Regions from separate parts of the Desulfosporosinus meridiei DSM 13257 genome, predicted to be linked through region 2. Evidence: riboswitches for the same ligand, from Rfam matches in the RefSeq annotation. Region 2 holds a riboswitch; the other holds the start of a gene.
The links. A riboswitch is a leader RNA that binds a small molecule or an ion and turns the genes downstream of it on or off. The one in region 2 is predicted to bind cyclic di-AMP.

Region 1 (3,391 bases), 2.2 Mb from region 2:
CATGGACGCCGTACTAAAAATGGGTAATATAATCTTGAAAGCCGCACAGCTTACTGCGGATAATGATGGAATAGCTGCAGCTAAGTTAGTTGTATTCTGTAATGCGCCGGAAGATAACCCCTTCATGGCAGGTGCTTTCCATGGAGTCGGAGAACCGGAAAGGGTTATCAACGTCGGGGTTAGTGGGCCAGGGGTTGTGGCTAAGGTTGTAAAAGAACATCCTAATGCAGACTTCAGTGAGCTTTCCAATTTAATAAAGCAAACTGCTTTTAAAATTACTCGGATGGGCGAGTTGATTGGCCGAGCCGCCTCAAAGTCACTTAACGTTCCTTTTGGAATTGTAGACTTGTCTCTAGCACCTACTCCTGCAATCGGAGACAGCGTGGCAGAAATATTAGAGAATATGGGGCTTGAGCGCTGTGGAACTCACGGTACAACAGCAGCTTTAGCTTTGCTTAACGATGCGGTTAAAAAGGGCGGAGCAATGGCCTCATCTCATGTCGGAGGGCTGAGCGGCGCTTTTATTCCAGTGTCAGAAGATGCGGGAATGGTAAGAGCTGTTGAAGAAGGAGCCTTAACACTTGACAAGCTGGAAGCAATGACTTGTGTTTGCTCAGTCGGTCTGGATATGATTGCCCTGCCGGGTGATGTTAGTGCAGAAACGATTTCCGCAATTATCGCCGACGAAGCAGCCATCGGTATGATCAACAAGAAAACAACTGCTGTACGAGTAATCCCAGCGATTGGCAAACAGGCCGGAGATAGAGTCGAATTCGGAGGGCTATTAGGCGGAGCGCCGATAATTGCTATTCATCCGTATTCGTCGAATTTGTTTGTTCATCGTGGAGGTCGTATTCCTGCACCAATAATTAGCCTAACTAATTAGACATTGTCTTCGCTGTTTTAATTCATGAGTTAAACTTAATCGTGGGATATTAGCTCGTTTTTTGAACCAATATCTTACTAGAGAACCTCTAGTGGGCAGTCGCCTGAATACCTTGGTTAACTAGCTCGCTTTATTCCTTGGGTGCCCTCACCTTAAATGGTGGGGGCACTTCTGTTTAGGTATTTGTCAAGTTCCGTTTATAAGGCTCATTTTATTACGAAGTAGTTGTAAGACGGAAGAAAATGGATGGATGTTAGATTGAATTTCGGATACACTGTTGTAGGGATTTGAGTGAGACCATTCATTTTGAGTAAATACGACAGTATTAGCAAATGATAGATTTGCCCACCCCCTTGAGCTTATTTAAAAGACATGGAAATACTGGAATATATTCGCTGAGGAATAAATTTCCGCAAGAGTAAATGCAGGACATTTTAGGTTTGTCTCGAATAATGTATATTAGGAAAAAGCTGAGTCCAAATGCCGTACTTTGGAGCGGGGGATAATTTTGGGGTGAATCACGTGCCTATTCACGTGTAGGGCTTTACACCTACTGCCCGAATCCGTCAACTAACCTCGTAAGCTAAGAAAGGTGGACGTATATTTGGTGGTTTCCTCATCTACGCGGAAGTGGCTAGGAAGCATTACTTTCGCTGGGCTGGTTTTAGCAAGCAGTCTTCCGGTATTAGCTTCGTCTGAACAGAGTATGACTACTACTTCTATTCCAATGAAGCCCGTATTAGTAGCTTCTGCTGAAGTATCAGATAACACCTATACCCAGACAGTGCGAAAGCAATTACAATGGACTGAAATAACAACAAAAATCAGTGATAGTGTGGCAAGTATACCCACTCCAGAAAAATCTGTGCCTGAACCTATCACTACACAAAGTGCATCCGTAACTGTTGCGGAGAAGGCTCAACCAACAATGGATCTACAAACTGCAAAGAAGGTGCAAACTGCAAAGAAAGCGCAGGCAGCAAAGAGTGAGACCAAAGCGGTGCAAGTTGCAGAAGCACCAAAACAACAGGTATCCCGTTCAAGTGATTCTACTCTTGTCAGTAATGCCTTAAGCCTAACAGGAGTGCCCTATGTATTTGGCGGAACGAGCAAAAAGGGGTTCGATTGCTCGGGGTATACACAGTATGTTTTTAAGGGTTCAGGGATATCTTTGCCCAGAACATCTTCTGCGCAATTTAATGTCGGGACACCAGTAAAGAAAGACGAACTACAATCAGGCGACTTAGTTTTCTTCTCGACTTATGCGAAAGGTCCGTCTCATGTAGGTGTTTACATCGGCGGTGGAAAATTCGTACATGCTTCGAACAGTGGTGTGCGTACTACAAGCCTCAATGATAGTTACTATTCAGGGCGGTATGTCGGTGCTCGTCGGGTTAACTAGTTCAAAGATTTAAAAGTCCAGCAATTTGCTGGACTTTTTTGTAATCAAATACAAGTTGGAGCTATAGTTGTGGTATCCAGGGGATAGGCGTATATTTAGTACATTCTCCTCCCGGTTTAACCAGAGCAATTGCAGAATTATGAATATAGAAATCCGTAATTGAGCATTTATGGGTGCGTTTAAAATAACACTTGCGACATAGTTCGACTCGATAATTAAGGATCATGGAATTGTGGTTCCTCCTTTACATATCCATCACTTTTTATCACCTGAGCTAAAATAATCGTAGATTGTTTTAGCAGTATTGTAAGGGATTCCGGAAGCTTGTAGTTCCACGATGCTAGCAGACTGAATATCTTCAAGTGACTGAAAATGATGTAACAGCTGTTGCTTACGTCTCGGACCGATTCCCGGAATATCATCCAGAATTGAAAAAGTCATATTTTTGGCCCGCTGCTGACGATGAAATGTAATAGCAAAGCGGTGGACTTCATCCTGAATTCTGCCAAGTAAAAAAAACGTAGGATGATTCTTCGGTAATAGTACCTGCTCCCCGAACTGATTAATTAGTCCGTGGGTTTGATGACGTTCATTTTTAACCATTCCGGCAACTGGAATTACTAGATTAATTTCCTTTAAGGCACTTAATGCTGCCCTTATTTGCCCTTTCCCCCCATCCACCAATATTAAGTTAGGAAGAGTTTCGTTTTCGGAAACTAATCGTTTATATCTGCGAAAAATTACTTGCTTCATGGCAGCGGTATCATCAGAAGTATCCATGGGTTGGATTTTATATTTACGATAACCTCTGCGTTCAGGTTTACCTTCAATAAATTGTACCATTCCAGCAACAGTGTGTGCTCCTGAAATATTGGAAATGTCAAAGGCTTCAATTCTTCTGGGAACTGAAATATTTAAGAGTTCCCCAAGTGTATTTAGAGCATCACCTGTTTCTTGTTGTTGATTAATTTCCAGAGTGATTTGGTCATGAAGAGTGGTTTGAGCATTTGTCATGGCCATTAGTACCAATTCTCTTTTTTTCCCTTTCTGAGGAGTTGTGATAGGGAAGAGTTTGGATAAAGCCAAGGACTCAATGGCTGGAA
Region 2 (3,391 bases):
TATTATAGCAAGAGTTTACCGGTTTCGGGTGGGGCGGCGTTAGTTTAACACCAGGCGCTAAATTCAAGTAGCGTTTGATATCTGAATTTGCATCGAGAATCTTTTGTGCTATTTGGTCGTTATTGAGACGTTCCATATTGCACTCACCCCTTTCACTTTAATTATGGTGTCTCGTAATGGACGAGTTTTCCTTCCCAAGTTCGTAAAACGGCGTGCTGTTCATCAAGGGATACCAGGTATTGTGGTAATATGGGTGTCTTGCCACCGCCCTTAGGGGCATTTATAATATAAGTTGGGACTGCAAGTCCTGAGGTGTATCCTCGCAGCTGGTCCATAACCTTGAGCCCGTCTTGAATTCGAGGAACGAAGTGACGAGTCCCCTTGACATTTTTGGCGTGGAAAATATAGTAAGGGCGAACCCTAATTTTGAGTAATTCGTGGTTGAGTTTTTTCATAACCTCTGGTTCGTGATTAATCCCTTTGAGTAAAACTGCCTGGTTACCTAAGACAACCCCGGCTGAAATTAGTTTATCAGCCGCTTTTTTAGCGTCTTTCGTAACTTCCTTGGGGTGATTAAACTGAGTGTTAATATAAAGGGGTGGGTATTTAGCGAGTATTGAACATAGTTCATCCGTTATGCGCATTGGCAAAGTCACAGGTGCTCTTGTGCCTAGACGCTTAATCTCTACGTGAGGAATAGCATGGAGTTCTCCCAGCAGCCAGTCCAGGGTGAGGTCGTTAAGCAGTAAGGCGTCTCCGCCGGTTACTAGGACATCTCGAATCTCGGGATTAGCACGGATATAATCCAGGGCAGCTTTAAGTTGGGTTCGAGGAGAATGTGTATCGTTTTCGCCAATATTACGTCTGCGCTGGCAGTGTCTGCAGTACATAGCACACATATTAGTGACGTTTATAATTAAACGATCCGGATAACGTCTGGTGATACAGGGAGCGGGGGAGGTAATTCCTTCGCCCATAGGATCATCTTCTCCAAAGTCTTCGGCAAGTTCAGGCAGAGTGGGCAATCCTTGCAGCCTGATTGGATCTAGGGGATCAGTATCACTCATTAAACTAAGATAATAAGGAGATACTGCCCAACGGTAAGTTTTTCCCACCCGCTCAATTTCCTCACATTGATCCATAGTTAATCCCGGAAGAAGAGCGTTCAGGACATGAGCCTCAGTGATTCTGTGAGCCATTTGCCAGTGCCAATTTTCCCAGTCTTCCAGTGTGGCGTTGAAATAGCTTAAAATATTTCCACGGCGGGATTCGTAGGCGTCTGAAAGTAAAAATCCCGTAGGTACTTTTGGGGAATTATTTATGAATGGAAGTATCATTTGTTTAAGCTCATCCGCACGCTTAAGTGCATATTGTCGAAATGTACCGGAACGTTCTTGGAGTTCGACAGCCATGAGATATCCCTCCTCTATTTGTTTTCCAAAATTATGCTGCGTATCCATCTGTGCTTTCATTAGTGCGAGAGTCTTTAAGAAGTGTGATGAAAACAAAAAGAGAACCAATCAAATTTTGTCGGCTCCCAAAAGAAATAAACGCAAATATCACGAATATCGTGTCTTTCAACGCTTACGAGGTTAGCTGTCGGGTTCGAGCTGAAAAACTGCTCTACGCCATTAGGCGATTCACCCCAAGAATTGGTTCCCCCGTTTTCCTTTTGGAAATTCAGCAAATGGATTAATTATTTATTTTACTGACAACCTTATCTTATCACAAGGGTTGTTACCTGTCAAGAGCATGATGTCACCAAGATTTGGCTATGTTATAATAGGAAGATATTTATAGGGTTAATAGCCCAATGGGTAAGGGGTTGAATAGATTGGAAAAGGCTCGGTATCAGGAAATTGCCATTGATATAGCTCACGCAATCATGATGGGAGAATATCATGAGGGAGTAAAAATTCACGGCCGTTCAACATTAGCAGGGCGGTATAATGTTTCGCCAGAAACCATACGCCGGGCCATAGCAGTTTTACAAAATGTTGGGGTGGTTGTGGTCAGTCAGGGTGTGGGAATAACTGTTACTTCAAAGGCTATGGCTGAAAAGTTTGTTAAGTCCTTTGATCAAAAAGGAGAAATTCAAGTCTTTGTTGAAGATCTTAAGAAGCTTATGGATCAAAGGCGTGAAATTGATATTAAGATTGAAAGCCATTTAAATAAATTCCTGGGTTATACCGATCGCCTAATGTCACGGTGGTTAGATGTTGGAGAAATCGAAATCGGGAAGGAATCTCCTGCTATCGGCAAGACTCTGCAGGAATTGAAAATTCGAGAGCGGACAGGGGCCACGATTGTTGCGGTGGTTCGCGACGGGGTGGAACAATTTTCTCCGGACGCTAGTTTTGTCCTGCGAGGAGAGGATGTCTTATTGGCTGCAGGCTCGGCTGAAGGACAACTGAAATTGAGGGCAATTCTATAATTTGGATGGAGTAATGTATATGTATCCTGGAATTGATATTATTGAAATTGAACGAGTAGCCCAAGCTTTGAAACGTCAACCAAGGTTATTTGAGCGTCTTTTCACAAATCGGGAAAGAGAGTCTTTGCAGGGCAAAGGGATTCAAAGCTATGCAGCCCGTTTTGCAGGAAAAGAGGCAGTTTTAAAGACTTTAGGCACGGGCTTGCAGGGATTGTCCTGGCATGATGTAGAAATTATAAGTAATCCAGAAGGAGAGCCAATAGTATATCTTAGTCCGGGAGCCATGAATCACGTAAGTACTAGAGGAGGATCTCAAGTGCGAGTAAGTCTAGCACATAACCGAACTCAGGCCATGGCCTTCGCAATCTTGAGCTGAGTTAGAGAAATTGGGGTGGGAAAAAATGCGTGTGGTCAATGCAGAACAGATGCGGCAGATTGAAGAGAAAGCCATTTATCATTATGGTATTCCAAGTTTGCTCCTTATGGAAAATGCGGCCTGGGCAGTGGTCGAAGAAATTCGGCGCAATATCCCCAATGGCAAAGAAGGTCTAAACCGCCGAAAAGCGGTTATCCTGGTTGGAAAAGGAAATAACGGTGGGGATGGCTTAGCGGTTGCCCGGCACTTAGTCTTTCAAGGGATGGATGTTACCGTCTTATTATTTGCTGCTCAAAAGGAATTTAGAGGAGATGCAGCGTTAAATTTGCGTCTTTTTCAAGGTACCACCGGGAAACTATTTGTCGTTGAAGGGGAGAAGCAACGGCGTTTGATACGCTTAGCTTTAGCCCAGGCCGATGTTGTTATTGATGCCTTGTTTGGAATTGGAATGCGGGGAGCTTTGCCAAGTTTGATTGAGGAATATGTGGATGAAGTAAACGTTGCTCCCGGATGGGTGGTATCCATTGATATTCCTAGTGGTGTTGAGGCTAATACCGGCAAAGTTTATCGAACTGCAGTCC

Region 1: linked by a shared signal. The riboswitch ahead of DESMER_RS12855 (C40 family peptidase) and the one ahead of eam (glutamate 2,3-aminomutase) in region 2 are both predicted to bind cyclic di-AMP.

The regions. Positions count from the first base shown of each region.
Region 1 is NC_018515.1:2,805,447-2,808,837, reverse strand. It holds gene DESMER_RS12860 (PFL family protein) at 1-886, shown strand, start outside; cyclic di-AMP (ydaO/yuaA leader) riboswitch at 1,345-1,486, shown strand; gene DESMER_RS12855 (C40 family peptidase) at 1,494-2,288, shown strand; gene uvrC (excinuclease ABC subunit UvrC) at 2,544-3,391, opposite strand, start outside.
Region 2 is NC_018515.1:633,277-636,667, forward strand. It holds gene DESMER_RS02915 (hypothetical protein) at 1-136, opposite strand, end outside; gene eam (glutamate 2,3-aminomutase) at 162-1,412, opposite strand; cyclic di-AMP (ydaO/yuaA leader) riboswitch at 1,566-1,696, opposite strand; gene DESMER_RS02925 (GntR family transcriptional regulator) at 1,835-2,434, shown strand; gene acpS (holo-ACP synthase) at 2,454-2,810, shown strand; gene DESMER_RS02935 (NAD(P)H-hydrate dehydratase) at 2,836-3,391, shown strand, end outside.